Regions from separate parts of the Paenibacillus sp. FSL R7-0204 genome, predicted to be linked through region 2. Evidence: riboswitches for the same ligand, from Rfam matches in the RefSeq annotation. Region 2 holds a riboswitch; each other region holds the start of a gene.
What was found. Region 2 has a riboswitch for cyclic di-AMP ahead of MKX42_RS00495 (C40 family peptidase). Riboswitches for the same ligand answer to the same signal wherever they lie in the genome.

Region 1 (5,519 bases), 2.4 Mb from region 2:
TGGTCAGGCTGGACGCTGGATCACGCAGCTCCTGTACCAGGTCTCTGGTTGCGGTATCTGTGGGCCCTGTCTTCGGAATCAGGCTGATAATGGCGATATCGCCGGTGGGACTGACACCGAGCGGAGAGACCAGGGTCACATTATCGTGCATTTGCAGCTCCTGAACCAGCTTGCCCAGGATCGGCATGGAGATCTTCTCAGACGGATTCTTTGTCTCAGCAACCAGCAGCAGCGGGCCGTTGAAGCCTTCGCCGAACCCTTTGGAAATGACATCATAGCTCTGACGGGCCGGAGTATCCAGGTTCGCCGAGGCGCCGGATGGAATACCCAGCTCCATCTTGGTCACTGGAATGGCGGCTGTGCCAAGCACCAGCACCACCAGCACAATGATGGCCCAGCGGTATTTCACCGTGGCATTTGCCCAGCGGTGCGAGAAGCTGTGCTGCGCTTTTTGGGCAGCGGTGCTGTGCTTGGTCCGGGCTTTGGCGGTTACGATCCGTTCACCGACCAGGCCGAGCAGCGCAGGCAGCAGGGACAAGGCCAACAGGACATTGATCAGCACGCTGGCCGCAGCAACTAGGGCCATAGTAGACAAGAAGCCGATGCCGATAACGAGCATACCGCATAAGGCGATAATAACGGTCAGACCGGCGAAGAATACCGCGCTGCCTGCGGTGCCCAGTGCACGGCTGGCTGCTTCGGCTGCGCTTAATTTCTCATCCAGGATCAGACGGCGCTGGCGGTTCACAATGAACAGCGAGTAGTCGATCCCCACGGCGAGACCAATCATCACGGCAAGAACTGGTGTAATATCGTTCATCTGGATCAAGCTGCCGAGGGCAAACGCACCTCCGACGCTAATGCCTACACCGAGAAGTGCGGTCAGCAGCGGCAGCCCGGCGGCAACGACTGAGCCCAGCGTCATGAACAATACGATGGCAGCAACGGCTACGCCGATCGCTTCCGTGGAGCCGATGGCCGGCATGCTTTTGAGCGAGTCGCTTGGAATCGCGGTAATGCCTGAGCCGGACTGTTCAACTTCGGTCACGGCATCGATAATGTTGTCCGGCACCTCCGATGGCAGAGATGTCTGCTGAACCGTGAACTGGAACTGGAACAGGGCAATGCTGCCGTTAGCCGACAGCATCACGCCGGGAACCGGAGCGCCTTGGGCAATCAGCGGACCGAACGGTGCTGCCTGAGCAGCAGCGGCTTGACCAGCGGCAGCGGAAGGATCGGCAGCGGCTTGGCCAGCAGCGGCGGAAGGATCGGCAGCAGCTTGACCAGCGGCAGCGGAAGGATCAGCAGCGGCTTGACCGGCGGCAGCGGAAGGATCGGCAGCAGCTTGGCCAGCGGCGGCAGAAGGATCGGCAGCGGCTGCTGCTTGTGCTGCCAGTTCGGCAGGGTTAATGACATATTCCATGTTGTATACATCATTAATAGCCTTTAGCAGCAGCGCTGTACGCTCAGGCGTATCAAGGCGCTCCCCATCCGGTACAGTGAAGGCGATACTAGCCTGGCCTCCGGCCGCAGCGGGCAGCTCTTTTGTCAGCTTATCCAGCACTTTTTGCGACTCTGTGCCTTCAATTTTCATCTCGGAGCTGGATTGAATGCCATTGACTCCAATCAGGGTGCCTACAACTCCGAGTACAATGATCCAGACTGCAATGAAGGCCCAAGGCTTGGCATAAGCAGATTTTCCTAAGCGGTATAGAAAGGTAGACATGTAATGGTTACTCCTCTTTATCTGTGAATTTAGAAGCCGTTGCGTAAATAAGCAAACATGGAATTCAGGTATTGGTCAAACGGCATAGCCCCGGAGTCCCCGCTCTGCTGCTCACCCGGTAGCATGACGTTCAGCCGTCCGTCCAGGATAGGCACGAAGGCCCCATAGACGGCACCTACCAGCAGGTGGGTATATCCATCGGCATACCGTCCACGGGTGAACTGCTCCAGTGTCTCCTGGGCGGTGATCTGCAAATGCCGGAAGACATTGAGAATGTAAGGCTCCAGGGACGGATATTGATTCGCCAGGGAGACGAACTGCCGCAGCTTATGCAGGAACTCCGAGGTGAATTGCAGCTTCAGCAGATTGTACAGGGCATCGAGCGGTGTAGAATCCGGCGCCAGAGCAGCCAGCGGGTTATGCTCTTCCTCTTTCTCTTGGACAGCAATCATGCCAATGAAATAGGCAGCTACCGCCTCCTCCTTGCAGGAGAAGTAATTCGCAAAAGTCCGCCGGGAATACCCGGCTTTCTGGACAATATCGTCCACGATGAAGCCGTCCATACCCTTATCAAGCGCAAGCTCGAAGGCCGCTACAGCTAAGGCGTAGGCGGTGGCTTCCTTTTTTTTGTCCCGCAAATTCAGTTTGGAATTCAAATCTCAACCTTCCTCCTTTCCCTAAGAGCTATAAGCCCTATAGAATCTATAGGTTCTATTATTGCTCAAAGGGAAAGATTGCACAATGAGCATCGAGTGACGGAAATGTGAATATTTTAAATTTGGAGTAATGGGCTGAGGAAGAAAAGTAGGGTTAGGGGATTAAGTTAGGAGGGCAGTGGGAAGTACGTGAGAGGAAGAGTAACATGGGTGTAAACAGACGATAGCGCGAGCAAATCCCCGGGCGGATAAGAGCAGAGCTGAAGAATGCGCCTTCATTCACGAAGGGACAGCATTATTGACTTCTTTTGTCATCCGTGAGGTTTTACATTAAATGGCTGCAGGCGTAAGATTCAATCAACAACCGAATGAAATGACACTGTTCTTGAAATGGCTGAATTCCGTAACGGGAACGGGGGAACCAACTGGTGCAGGCGGCTTAAGGATAGGCTGCTGAGTACCCGGGGTGAATCCTTGCCAGTGTGCTACTATGGCTCTGGTGAGGTAGGGCAATCTCGCTGCCCGAATCCGTCAGCTAACCCCGTAAGCCTCGAAGAGAGAGGATGAGCGCCATGATCGAGTAACCGACCACGGAGAGCCCTGCTGCTGCTGTGGTCTTTTTGCTGTGTAGGGAAGGGGATTAATCCCACTGAATGCCCTGAAAATGGGCTGGATACGGAAATGAAGAGCACAAGTGCCCCTGAATCCAATTGCGCCTCTGCCATACACAACCAAGCAGCCTAAAGTGGAAATTAGGGGCAATAGTGACAGGTGGAAGCACAACTGAATCTTATAACAACACTAGTTATTCAGTTTATGTACCACAATAGTCAGTTTCCGCATCGCCACTACAGTCAGTTTTCTTATAGCCATATTACATTGAAAGGAGGGGGTTACCATCGCTACTGTATTTATCGTCTGCTTCTGGGTTGGCCTCGTGCTTATCCTAAGCGGCAGCATTCATGGACACGGCCTGGCAGGCCACCTGCATGTCGGGGGAGGTGATACCGGGGGGCCGGGCTTTCTGCCGATTCTTCCGCTGATGGTGTTTGTCACCGTCTGGGGCGGCACGGGGTATATGCTTGTCAAGTACAGCGGGATGCAGCTGCTCGCCGTGGTACTGGTCTGTACCTTGATCGCCCTGCTGCCGGGCATCCTGCTCTACACGGTACTGGCCCGGGTGATGACCCGGTATGACAGCAGTATGAGTGAACTGGATTATGATCCGGCTGGCCAGCTCGGCTATATCAGTATCGCCGCAGCGGATGGGGCCGTGGGAGAGATGAAGTATGTGCTGCACGGGACCATGCGCTCCATCGGCGTGCGGGCCGGATCCGGCCAGTCACTGCTGCGCGGCGATCGGGTGATTATTGTGAAGACGGATAAGGGGATCGCAGCGGTCACCCTGTTCGAACGGGAAATGGAACAAAACTAACGGGGAGTGTCGGAGCAAATGTTAATTTTATATGTAACCGGAGCTATTGTTGTTGTGATTCTGCTGGCGTTAACCAGTATTGTGACCGCGTATAAAAAGGTTCCGCCCAATCAGGCCATGATCGTATACGGCCTCGGCGGCAAAAGAGTGGTCCAGGGCGGCGGGACGTTCGTCATCCCCGGCTTCCAGAACAATAAAACCATCTCCATGATGCTGATGAGCTTCGATGTGATCCCGGCGCAGGCCATGTTCTCCCGTCAAGGCATCAAGCTGAACCTGGAGGCCGTAGCCCAGATTAAGATAAAAAGCGATCCAACCGCTATTCTCACCGCCAGTGAGCAGTTCATTGACCGGCCGGAAGAGGACCGTGAGACGATTATTTTGCATTCGGTGGAGGGTCATCTGCGCGGCCTGATCGGCCAGCTCAGTGTAGAATCTATACTCAAGACCCCAGACGAAATCAACAGCAAGATGCGGGAGACCTGCTCGGAGGACCTCGACAAAATGGGGCTGGAGGTGGTCAGCTTCACCATCAAAAAGATTACCGACGACAAAGGGTACATCGACAATATGGGCGTGCCCGAAATTGAGCGTATCCGCCGCGACGCCAGTATTGCCAAGGCCGAAGCCGAACGCGACATACAGATCAAGCAGGCCGAAGCGGAGAAGGAATCCTCCATTGCCAAAGCCAATGCCCATCAGGCGACCATAGAAGCGGGAACCGCCGCCCGTGCGAAGGAATCCCTGTTCGAGAAGGAGCTGAATATTAAGCAGGCGGACTTCAAGCTGGAGACAGAAGTGAAGAAGGCGCAGGCGGATCTGGCGTACGAATTGCAGCAGAACAAGATCAAGCAGTCCCTGGTTACGGAGCAGGTGAAAATCACTCAGATGGAGGCCGAAGCCAACCGCACAGTCCGGGAGATCGAGGTCGAGCTGAGACAGCGGGAGCTGGAGGCAACGGTGATCAAGCCTGCCCAGGCGGAGAATCAGGCAACGATCATGAGAGCGGAAGCCGCCAAGCAGCGGCAGATTCTGGAGGCGGAAGCTGAAGCAGCTACGACGACCAAGCGCGGACTGGCAACAGCGGAGGCGGAATTGGCAAAAGGGAAGGCGAATGCGGAGATCGTCCAGCTCGCCGGAGCGGCGGAAGCGGGAGCACTGCAGAAGAAGGCTGAGGCGTACAAACAGTTCACTCAAGCGGCCCTGACTGTGGAATTCCTGAAAATCCTGCCGGAGCTGGCTGAGAAAATCGCTTCCCCGCTGGCCAAGGTAGATAAAATCACCGTCATCTCCCAGGACGGGGCTTCCTCAGGCGTAAACAAAATTACCGGCGATATCGCCAAAATCATGGCCCAGGTGCCTGAGCTGACCAAGACGCTGACCGGCATGAATGTAACAGAGGCGCTCAGCGGGTTACTTGGCCGGGATCATGAACATGGACAGGAGTAGAAGAGGAGCAGGGGGAGGCAGTAAGTAGTTAATGAAACGGCAGCTAGCCCCTTCCTGACTGCATCTCTCCACAAAAAAACAGGCGTCAATCTCCAAAAGGAGGCTGACGCCTATGGTATGTCTGAAGCTGTAGATCAGCGCTGTACCGCTCTCAGACGGTAAGTGCAGCTTGCGTAATCTCCGCGCAGGTCGGAGACCACGAGGCCCATGCGCATCAGGCGGTCGCCGCCGAGCGGGGTGCTGTCAAAGGCCG
Region 2 (5,519 bases):
CTGGCTTGATGAGAGCTTCACCTCGTATGCCGAAGACCGGATGATGGAACAGGAATACGGTGTGGTCTCAAGCCTGCCGCTGCAGTCCAGCCTGGTCTCCTCTTCACAGCCGCTTAAGCTGGAGGCCTGGAAATACACCGGTGATGATGCCTACACGCGCAATGTATACATCCGGGGCAAGCTGGTGCTGAAGGATATCGAACGCATCGCCGGGACCAAGAATATGGATGCCATCCTCGCCGCCTATGCCCGCAAATACCGCTTCCAGCATCCGACCACCGCTGATTTCCAGAAGGTTGTAGAGAAAGTGACCAAGCAATCCTGGCAGACTTATTTTGAACGGTATGTCTATAGCGGAGGTGCACCCGACTTCGCAGTTGACGATATCAGGCTTACGGTCGGACAGGACAACAGTGACGGCGGGGGCAGCCGCTATAACGCTGTGGTAGATGTAAGTAATAAGGGCAGCCTGTACCCCGATGTTCCCGTGAAATTCACCTTCGCAGACGGGTACACTGTTCAGCAATACTGGAATGGCGAGGGTAAGGCTACCTCCTTTGAGTTAGCATATAAAGCGCCGCTGGTCTCCGCAGAGATCGATCCGGGGCATTCCATTCTGCTGGAGAGCAGGCATCTAAATAATTTCAGAATGGCGGAGCTTGAGCCGCGTACACTCTCCCGCTGGACGCTTAGTGCTTCAACTCTGCTTGAAACCCTGCTCGGAACTCTTGTCTGGTGAGGTGAAGGAATGGTGAAAAGTTCAATTGCCCGCGGTTGGATCAGCATGAAAGAGCAGTTCTATATACTGATTCTGCTATTTATCTACCGGCTGTTCTGGGGATATTTCCTGTACAAATTCATTAAAAGCGCGGTTGTCCCTGTCCTGCTCCGCTACCCGGATGCGAATGCCGGCGGCAGCGGAATAGGCAGGCTGCTGTATTATATCGAAGGGCAGACCGCGCTGCGCACCGACCCTGCCGTTCAGCACTGGCTGTGGATGCTGCTGGCGCTGACAGTGCTAAGGCTGCTGGTGACTCCCTTTATCCGCGCAGGGCTGCTGCACGAGCTTCACCAGGAGCGCGACGGAGCGCGGGGACTGTTCTTTTTTCCCGGAATGAGAAAATATGGGCTGCCGGTGCTGGTGTTCAGCCTCATCGAATGGGCGCTAACCCTCCTGCCGCTCTATTGGCTGCTTCCGCGTATGTACCGTCATCTGCTCAGCGGCGTTCTCGATGTTCAGCTCCTGCTCAAGCTGGTGCCTTATGTTCTGGGCTGGCTGCTCTATCTCTTCCTTGTGCGCAAGCTTCTTCTCTATATGCAGTTCGGCTATACCGCAGGTACCGGCATGTTCTCTTCGCTGCTGATCTGCCTGAAGGTGCTGATGCCTTCCATAGGTATATCCATCATTCTGGGGGCGGGAAGCCTGGCCGTAATTCTGCTCTGCAGCGCCTCTGCTCTGTTCTATCCCGGATTGCCGGCCCTTATGCTCCGCCAGGCAGCTCCGCTGCCCTCCACGCTGTTCGATATGTGGGGAATCGCTGCCCAGTACCACCTTTGGTCCAATAAATCATTTCCACAATAATAAGCTGCTGAAGCGGCATACTAAAGAGAGTCACAGCCCCTCTATCCGGGAGCAGGACTCTTTTTTGCTTGAACCGGAGGACAAAAGCATTTGCAAAAGGATAAATCCTCTGATACAATGATGGCTGTACTAGTAGTAACAAACTTGTAATCTTTCAAGCAAAATCTTCCGTAACTATTGCAATTTAATCAATGCCGATAAGTAACTGTTCTGGTGCATAAAACGCCGAATTCCCTGCACCGGGAAGTGGGGGAACCATATTTTGGGTGAATTGATCTCGCTTTAGAGGGGTCATAGGGGAACCTTCTACCGAATCCTTAAGCTAACCTCGCAGGCCCTGGAAGGAGTACATCTTTTGATTAGTCAGAATTTCAAGAAAAAATGCACCGCAGCAGCGCTGGGTCTTGTGATGGTATTCACACTCGGAGCGGGCAGTGCCTTCGCGGATTCCAAGATGGATACTGTGATTTCAAAAACTATTGGAACGTCGTATAAAACCGGGGGCACAACCACCAGCGGCTTCGACTGTTCCGGATTTACCAAGTATGTGTTCAAGAATGTCGGGCTTACCTTGCCCCGTACCTCCAAAGCACAGTTCAAAGTTGGAACAAGTGTATCCAAGAGCAATCTGCGTTCCGGTGATCTCGTGTTCTTCAATACCCTGGGTAACGGAGTGTCCCATGTCGGTATTTATGTTGGAAACGGGAAGTTCGCACAGTCCTCGAGTTCACGTGGTGTTACCATCAGTTCGATGAGCCAGTCCTACTGGGCCAACCGCTACGTTGGCGCCAAACGAGTAATGAGCACAACAGCCTACCAAGCTGTCGCTTACGATTGACCCCTTGAAGCATACCCCGAATATTTCAGCCTCTAACAACTAAATGTAACTTATACGAGCCCGGGATGATTATTGCCGTAATCATTTCCGGGTTTTTCCTTTTCCTTATTCTACCTTTTACCCGAATCTGCAGCCTTGAAACAGCATTTTCTTGCAAAAACAAAGAAAAAATCATATAAAATAATCCCTGCGCATAGATATGAGTCTTTCGAAAGGACTATAACTCTAAAAAACAGCAAAAAAGATGCATTAATATGTTATAAGTGATTGCCAAGCGCCTTAGTCTTTGTTACAATTATCGCAGTGAGCTTTTAGTAACATTTTTGTAATTATTGAATCGCTTTTAACAAAGGTTTTGTCATGTATTGAATGAACCGCTAATCCTAATCAACAGTCGTGCCGAGTTCCCTAATGAATTAGGGAAACGGGGGAACCACTTTGGGTGAATTGACCTCCTATTCTAAGAGGGGTCATAGGGGACCTTCAACCGAACCCTTAAGCTAACCTCGTAGGCATTGGAAGGGGTATTTACTTTTGAAGAAGAAGCTAGCAGCCGCAGTACTAAGCTTGTCCATTATCTTCACCATCGGAGCAGGAAGCGCTTTCGCGGATTCCAAAATGGATAAAGTGATCGACAAAGCCATCGGAACCAAATACGTGTCCGGCGGTACATCTACTAACGGGTTTGATTGCTCCGGATTTACAATGTATGTTTTTGATAAAGTCGGCATTAACCTGCCACATCAATCCGGCTCCCAGTATCAGATGGGCTCTGCTGTATCCCGTGACGAGATGAGACCGGGCGATCTTGTATTCTTCAATACAAGCGGTAAGGGCGTATCCCATGTCGGTATTTATGTTGGTGACGGCGAATTCGCCCATGCCTCTTCCTCGCGTGGTGTAACCATCAGTTCGCTGAGTGACAGCTATTACGTCAACCGCTACGTTGGCGCCAAACGAATCATGAGTACAGATGCCTACAAGACTGTTGCTTCGGATTCCCAAGACAACGATGATGTACAATAATTCTTTGTAACCTACGCTCTTTTCCGAGATTTTTGCCGAAATCTTGGAGAAGGGCTTTTTTTGTCTATAAAATTACTTACCCGTCTCTATATTTGTAAAACACCGATTCTGCACATTTGGAAAATAATTATTGACGTTTGTCAAGTTTCTGCATTTCCGCAAGGAATTTGCGTCGAAACTGGCTGTTTTTGTATATAATTAATAGAAGAAATGAATTTATGTCCCCTGAAAGGAGGCCTCCCCTAATGATTAGCTCCCCGCTAACCTTTTATGTGGTGCCTATGGAGCCGCAGCATGCCGCTGAGATCTGTGAGTGGAGCTACAAGCCGCCGTATAATATTTACGGCTGGATGTCCTGGGAGCAGATGCAGGCGCTGGGCGTGGAGTTCGGAGACCCGCAGCTGCGAAGTAGGCAATATGTATCGGTTGTGAATGGAGAGGGGGATCTGTGCGGCTTCGCCCAGCTCTTTCCGATGGAGGGGGTAGTCCGGCTTGGAGTCGGAATGCGGCCTGAGCTGTGCGGCCATGGAATGGGGCATCTGTTCATGAAGGCTATTGTGCAGGCAGCACGGTCGCGTTACCCGGAGCGTGAGATCGACCTGGAGGTGCTGACCTGGAACCAGCGCGCCATCCGCGCTTACCAGAAATGCGGGTTCACTATAACGGATACCTATGAACGCCGCACCCCGACCGGCAACAAGCCTTTTTATTGCATGGTCTATGAGGAATAGCACCGGAAACAGATTGTTTTTCAAAAAAATGGATCATTTGTGTTCATTTTTTTGACACACATACTATGATAACGCTTCACCATCCGCTATAATGGAGTCAGCAGCTTACATGGAGGGACGGATGCAGATGCAGAAATGGATCATGAGCGGTTTGTTTTTTGCCGCCTGTGCCTTTGCAGTAATCTTAATGTTTACCTTACCAGGTAAATCCGAGGTAGCCGAACAGAACAAGCCGACCATGCCGGAAGTTGTACTGGACGCTGCGGCCGCAGAAGCCACAGTGAAGGCCAATTGTATCTCCTGCCACGGTGACCAGCTTCAGGGCGGGGCGGGACCCAGCCTGCAGCAGGAAGGCGCTTCGCATGACGCAGCTCAGATCTACAGCATAGTCACCAAGGGCCGCGGACAGATGCCTTCCTTCAAAGACAGGCTGGCCCCTGAAGAGATTGCGAATGTAGCCCTATGGCTGGCAGAGAAGAAATAATCCGCAACCTGTACTCACACCATGCTCTTCATTCTAAATGTATAATGCCCGTGACGAGGATAACGAATGATCCTTGCACGGGCATTTTTATTGAACAGATATTCCTGTTGTCTCCATAGGGGCCTTGTCCTCTAGCGGGTCTTCTCGAATGCCTCATTAAATTCATGCGCCTGGCGGAGATTAAGCTTCTCCACATCTGCAGCCAGCCGCAGAACAACCGTTTTGTAATCAATGGTGATATGCGGGTGATGGTCAAAAGCCTCCGAGATTGTCGCTACCTCATCTACAAAAGCAATTCCCTTCATATATTCACTGAACATATATTTGCGCACCAGCCTATCCCTCTCCAGCTTCCAGCCCTCAAGCTTGCCGATCTGCTCCTGCAGTTGTTCCTCAGTTAATTGCAATTCGTTTCCTCCCTTGCTAAGTTAACGGTTCTTTAAGCCTGCTCTTTCCTTCAAATAAAACATCCCTCAGCTTCTGAAAGTCAAGGGATGTGCCAGGCCAAAGATTTTTGATTAAATGTATTCTGACATCCCGGCAATTAGTACTCCACTTCCAATTTTAACATGGCCGGATGCCCGGGACAAACCTGCTGCCGCATTTTTCCCTGCTTTATACAAGAACGACCGAAGCCAGATCCTCATCGCCCAGCAGAATATTAATGCGGTGTGTTTCTTTATCGTACATTACAACTCCGCTGCCCACCTGAATGACCGGCTCATTGCCCAAGGCGTAGAACAGGTCTTCCGCAAGCGCCTCCCAGACCTCCTGCCTCGATTCCTCCGGCAGATTCGTCCACTCTTCAGGCTCCATTTCAAAAAAAATGTACCCGTCTGCAATCCGTCCAACGGCTCC
Region 3 (5,519 bases), 3.6 Mb from region 2:
GGAGCTTGTAATCGAAGAGGGGCTTCCCGACAAGTTCACCGGGGATGCTGCGCGTGTCCGCCAGATTCTGATCAATCTGATCGGCAATGCGGTGAAATTCACGCCATCCGGTACGGTAACGGTGAAGGTGGAGTCCTATGGCGTCAGGGAGACCGCTCAGGCGCTGCAATTCATGGTGCGCGACACCGGCATTGGTATCTCCCCGGATAAGCTTCAGCTGCTCTTCCAGTCCTTCTCCCAGGTGGACGGGTCGCATACCCGCAAATACCCCGGCACGGGTCTGGGTCTTGCGATCTGCAAGAAGCTGGTAGACCTGATGCAAGGGGAGATCTGGGCAGAACCGGCAGAGGGTGGCGGCACACAATTCTTCTTCAGGATTAAGCTGCAGTCGCAGGAGCATTCCCCGGAGATATTCTTCGGCAAGGATACCGGGGAAGGGGAGCCAGCAGACGAGAACGAAGCCGTATAAGACAGCGATTGCCAACAAGAGAGTTAACATTATATAATTTGAAAGTAACTATTCTTTTATCACGACAGTCCTGAGGACGGAAAGGAACTCTCTTTGAGCAAAACAAAAAAGAACAATGTCATGGCTCCCCAGATGAGCAAGCAGGAGAAGCGCAGGGCAGAGCAGGAACAGCAGAAGCAGAAAACGAGAATTCTGATCGTGAGTACGGTAGCTATTGTCGTTATTATTTTTGTAGGCTTATTCATGCTGGCTTCGAAGGACTCTTCGCCTGCCGGTACAGACAGTAAGCCGGTTGCCTTCAATTACAGCGAAATGATGCGGCTTGGCAAGGAGGATGCTCCGGTCAAAATTGTGGAATTCGGCGATTTCAAATGCCCGGCTTGCGCCCAGTTCACCGGTGTGATCAAACCGCAGATCGTTCAAGGTTATGTGGACCAAAATAAAGCAGCCTTCTATTTCGTGAATCTGGCCTTCCTCGGCACGGATTCCAGAACGGCCTCCCTGGCAGCGTTATCGGTGTATCATCAGAACCAGGAAGCGTTCTGGAAGTATTTCGATGCGATCTATGCCAATCAGGGAAATGAAGATAAGGAGTGGGCTACACCTGACTTCATGGTGAGTCTTGCCAAGCAGCTGGAGCTGCCGGTGGATTATGACCTGATGCGCAAGGATATTGATGACCGTACCTATGAGAAGGAGCTGGACCGGGATATTAAGCTGGGCACCGATACAGGCGTAACGAATACGCCATCCCTGTTCGTGAACGGCATCAAGGTGAAAGAGCCGTTCAATATGGAGGCGATTGACGCCCAGATTCAGGCAGCAGCAGCGGGAACAGGGGCCGCCCAATGACCGCCTTCTCTGCCTTCTGCCGGCGTAATTGTCTGTACTTGGCCTGGTTCGTCTGTGTGGTAGCTGTAGCGGGCAGCCTGTATCTCAGTGAGGTCCTGCATTACGAGCCCTGCAAGCTGTGCTGGTTCCAGCGGATCTTCATGTACCCGCAGCTGTTCCTGCTGGGGATCGCCACCTACCGGGCGGACAAGCGGATCATTCCTTATGTGCTTCCTCTTAGTCTGATCGGCGGCTGTATCTCTATTTATCATTATGCAGAGCAGAAAATTCCGGCGCTCAGCAAGGTGCTTCCCTGCACCATCGGCGTACCGTGCAACAAGGATTATCTGAATTGGTTCGGATTTGTAACGGTCCCTCTGCTTGCACTTATAGCCTTTGCCTTAATCTCCATTCTGCTCTGGACAGGACGCAAAGAGGAGCCAGCGGAGTAAGAAGCTGAGGGGCAGAAGGAAGAGAAGAGAATGCCCTTAATTTTAGTGAAAAATAATATACAAAAACCCTGTAAAATCACGTGTTAAAGGGATAATGAAAGAGAATGAAAGATCAAGACATACCGGATGATGAATTTGGTTGTTTTGAGTGCTTTTCATTCTTTTTTCATTTGTTTCCACGCTTTACGGAAGTCGCATTGTAGCTTAATATTAGTCCTTGTGAGAAGTTGAATATGCGCTGAATTTTCCGGAAGGAAAAACGGGGGAACCACACTTTGGCCAAGGCCAAAAGGGGTGAATCGGAGCAGGCCGCAAGGGCTGTAACCGTAGGGCTACCACAGTCCGAATCCGCCAGCTAACCTCGTAAGCCAGCAGTGGGATAATGACCATGCACTCGAAGGCATGCGGATCATTTCCGTATGCTTATTTTGGTGCCTGCATTTATGAAATCCACTTATGAAAACAGCGCAGGGAAAGCCCGTTTCAACTTAACCAAGAGAGGAACTGTTACTACAATGGTAAGCAAGGTTAAACGACTATTGATCGGGCGTCCGATGAAGTCGAACGAACTCGATCATGAAAAGTTATCCAAGGTGAAAGCACTGGCTGTCCTGTCTTCTGATGCACTCTCGTCTGTAGCCTACGGAACAGAACAAATTCTGATTGTACTGGTGGCCGCCGGATTCACCGCTATCTGGTACTCCTTGCCAATCGCATTAGCCGTACTGGGCTTGCTGGCCATTCTGATCCTGTCCTACCGGCAGACGATATTCGCTTATCCGCAGGGCGGAGGTGCTTATATTGTAGCCAAAACCAATCTTGGGGTGCATACGGGGCTTCTGGCCGGCGGCTCGCTGCTGGTGGATTACATTCTGACGGTGGCGGTAAGCGCCTCGGCGGGGACAGATGCGATCACTTCAGCTTTTCCAAATCTGCATAATCATAGTGTCCTCATAGCGGTATCTGTTATCGTACTCTTAACGATTGTTAATCTGCGCGGGGTGACCGAATCGGCTTCGTTCATCGCCATCCCTGTCTATCTGTTCGTTGTTTCCATCTTCGTGCTCATCATCTCGGGGGTCTTCAAATATATGACCGGCGGCGCCCATGCCCACGTTCCTGAGATTGGCTCGGCGGTATCGAACGTGAGTATGTTCCTGCTGCTGAAGGCCTTCAGCTCCGGCTGTTCGGCTCTGACCGGGGTTGAGGCAGTCTCCAATGCCATTCCTAACTTCAAAGCACCGGCGGAGAAAAATGCAGCTAAAACGCTGATGCTCATGGGCCTCATTCTCGGGGTGATGTTCACGGGCATTACGCTGCTCGCTTACTGGTACGGCATCATGCCCGATGAGAAGGCTACCGTGGTCTCACAGATTACCGAATCTACCTTCGGGCGCGGCGGACTGTACTTCTTCATCCAGGGGATTACTGCGGTTATCCTGTTTCTGGCAGCCAACACGGCGTACTCAGCCTTCCCGCTGCTGGCGTTCATGTTCGCCAAAGACAAATATCTGCCCCATGCCTTCATGGTGCGCGGCGACCGGCTGGGCTTCTCCAACGGTATTATTTTCCTCGGCGTGATGTCGGCAGTGCTGGTAGCGGCATTTCACGGGAATACAGAAGGACTCATCCCATTATATGCAGTAGGGGTATTCATTCCGTTCACGCTGTCGCAGCTAGGCATGATGGTCCAATGGTACAGAACGAAGCCGCAAGGCTGGCAGAGCAAGTTCGCCGTGAATACGGTCGGGATGCTCACCACGTTAACGATCACCATGATCTTCATCATCACCAAATTCTCCAGCGTGTGGATGGCCTTCATTTTCCTGCCGGTCGTCATTATCGTGTTCCACCGGATTCACCGTCATTATATGAATATTGCCGATCAGCTGCGGATTTGTCCGGCAACCGATAAGCCTTGTATCAAAGGAAGCACCGTAGTCGTTCCGGTCGCCGGTGTGACCCGCGCTGTACTGCATTCGATCAGCTATGCGAAGTCATTGACGGATAATGTGGTCGCTGTATATGTAGGTTTCGATGAAGAAGAGATTCACAAGATGGAGCAGAAGTGGGAGGAGTGGAACCCCGGCGTACGCCTGATCGTCCTGCGTTCCCGCTACCGCAGCATTATCCGCCCGCTGGTGAAGTTCATCGATACAGTAGAGTGGAAGACCTCTTCAACGGATCATATTACCGTCCTGATTCCGCAATTCGTGACCAAGCACTGGTGGCAGGCGGTGCTGCATAATCAGACCAGCTTGTTCATCCGTTCATATCTGATGAATCAGAAGGACATTGTCATCGCCACGGTTCCTTTCCATCTGCATAAATAATATAGAAGATTATAGGAAGACGGCTGTTTCTGCTTCATGCGGAGGCGGCCGTTTTTACGTTTTAGTTGACAGAGATAATGAGAATCAATATCATCAATCTATAAGCAATAAATGAGCTTGTCTGTTTTATAGCTAAATTATAATAGAGGAGCCTTGCTCCATTACATTTATACGAGGAGTGTTATCATGTCGGAACGTTTAAATACAGAGCAGCTGAGCATCGGATATGCGGAGACTATGATTGTGAAGGGGCTGAACCTGTCGCTTCCGACAGGGAAGATTACGGCGCTTGTCGGGGCGAACGGCTCGGGGAAATCCACGATTCTGAAGACAATGGCCCGGATCATGAAGCCGAAGAGCGGGAGTGTCATGCTTGACGGGAAGTCTATTCACAATCTCTCCACCAAAGAGGTGGCCCGCCAGCTGGCGATTCTGCCGCAGAATCCTACTGCCCCGGACGGCTTAACGGTATCTGAGCTGGTAGGGTATGGACGGTATCCGCATCAGAAGGGCTTCGGCAGCCTGACGCCTGAAGACCGCAGCATTATTGCCGATGCGATTGCGCTGACCGGCATGAATGAATTCCGTGACCGGCCGATTGACCGCCTCTCCGGCGGACAGCGGCAGCGGGCCTGGATCGCCATGGCACTGGCACAGCAGACAGATATTCTGTTCCTTGATGAGCCGACGACCTTCCTGGATATGGCCCATCAGCTGGAGGTGCTTCAGCTGCTGCAGAAGCTGAATGAGCAGGAAGGCCGGACGATCATTATGGTTGTCCATGATTTGAACCATGCCTCCCGTTACGCACAGCACATGGTAGCGATCAAATCCGGCAATGTGATCAGCGAAGGCGCTCCGAACGAGGTAATGACACCGGCGGTGCTGCGTGAGGTATTCGGCATTGAGGCGGATATTGTACCTGATCCGCGTACAGGTGTGCCGCTGTGTTTGCCTTATGAGCTGGCTGCGTACAAAGCAGCCGGGCTGTAGGAGGAGGAGCGGCTGGCGAATAGGGTATAATTGGGAATTTCGAAACATAATAATGCTGTATGCAGCTTCGTAACAGGCTCCTGTCATTGACAAGGGAGCCTGTTCGTTGTTAAAGTTGTGGTTGCTGAAGCCGTAATTAACCGGCAGCGAGCACGACCATTATCTTGTTTATAGAGTTAGGAGCATGAAGAATGAATATTGACAACATATATGAGGATTTGCAGCCGCTTGTTACAGCAGGCTCACTGAAACGCCGGGAGAGCCTTAAGAATCTGGTCTATACCCGCATGGGCGGCGAAGCAGATATTTTGGCTGCTCCTGTTACATATGAAGAGATCCAGAGCATCTATGCTTATGCCCAGGATCATCAGATCCCGCTTACGATTCTCGGCAACGGCTCCAATGTCATTATCCGGGACGGAGGCATCCGCGGCATCGTGC

Region 1: linked by a shared signal. The riboswitch ahead of MKX42_RS11265 (hypothetical protein) and the one ahead of MKX42_RS00495 (C40 family peptidase) in region 2 are both predicted to bind cyclic di-AMP.
Region 3: linked by a shared signal. The riboswitch ahead of MKX42_RS16420 (APC family permease) and the one ahead of MKX42_RS00495 (C40 family peptidase) in region 2 are both predicted to bind cyclic di-AMP.

What each region holds. Positions count from the first base shown of each region.
Region 1 covers NZ_JBBOCA010000001.1:2,546,018-2,551,536, forward strand. The annotation lists gene MKX42_RS11255 (MMPL family transporter) at 1-1,726, opposite strand, end outside; gene MKX42_RS11260 (TetR/AcrR family transcriptional regulator) at 1,756-2,382, opposite strand; cyclic di-AMP (ydaO/yuaA leader) riboswitch at 2,765-2,947, shown strand; gene MKX42_RS11265 (hypothetical protein) at 3,320-3,817, shown strand; gene MKX42_RS11270 (flotillin family protein) at 3,836-5,266, shown strand; gene MKX42_RS11275 (alpha-galactosidase) at 5,401-5,519, opposite strand, start outside.
Region 2 covers NZ_JBBOCA010000001.1:96,490-102,008, forward strand. The annotation lists gene MKX42_RS00485 (M1 family aminopeptidase) at 1-739, shown strand, start outside; gene MKX42_RS00490 (hypothetical protein) at 749-1,582, shown strand; cyclic di-AMP (ydaO/yuaA leader) riboswitch at 1,796-1,934, shown strand; gene MKX42_RS00495 (C40 family peptidase) at 1,992-2,420, shown strand; cyclic di-AMP (ydaO/yuaA leader) riboswitch at 2,808-2,950, shown strand; gene MKX42_RS00500 (C40 family peptidase) at 2,955-3,446, shown strand; gene MKX42_RS00505 (GNAT family N-acetyltransferase) at 3,692-4,177, shown strand; gene MKX42_RS00510 (c-type cytochrome) at 4,305-4,661, shown strand; gene MKX42_RS00515 (4a-hydroxytetrahydrobiopterin dehydratase) at 4,793-5,068, opposite strand; gene MKX42_RS00520 (hypothetical protein) at 5,277-5,519, opposite strand, start outside.
Region 3 covers NZ_JBBOCA010000001.1:3,690,218-3,695,736, forward strand. The annotation lists gene MKX42_RS16405 (sensor histidine kinase) at 1-469, shown strand, start outside; gene MKX42_RS16410 (DsbA family protein) at 563-1,321, shown strand; gene MKX42_RS16415 (disulfide oxidoreductase) at 1,318-1,752, shown strand; cyclic di-AMP (ydaO/yuaA leader) riboswitch at 1,979-2,138, shown strand; gene MKX42_RS16420 (APC family permease) at 2,268-4,085, shown strand; gene MKX42_RS16425 (ABC transporter ATP-binding protein) at 4,272-5,078, shown strand; gene murB (UDP-N-acetylmuramate dehydrogenase) at 5,270-5,519, shown strand, end outside.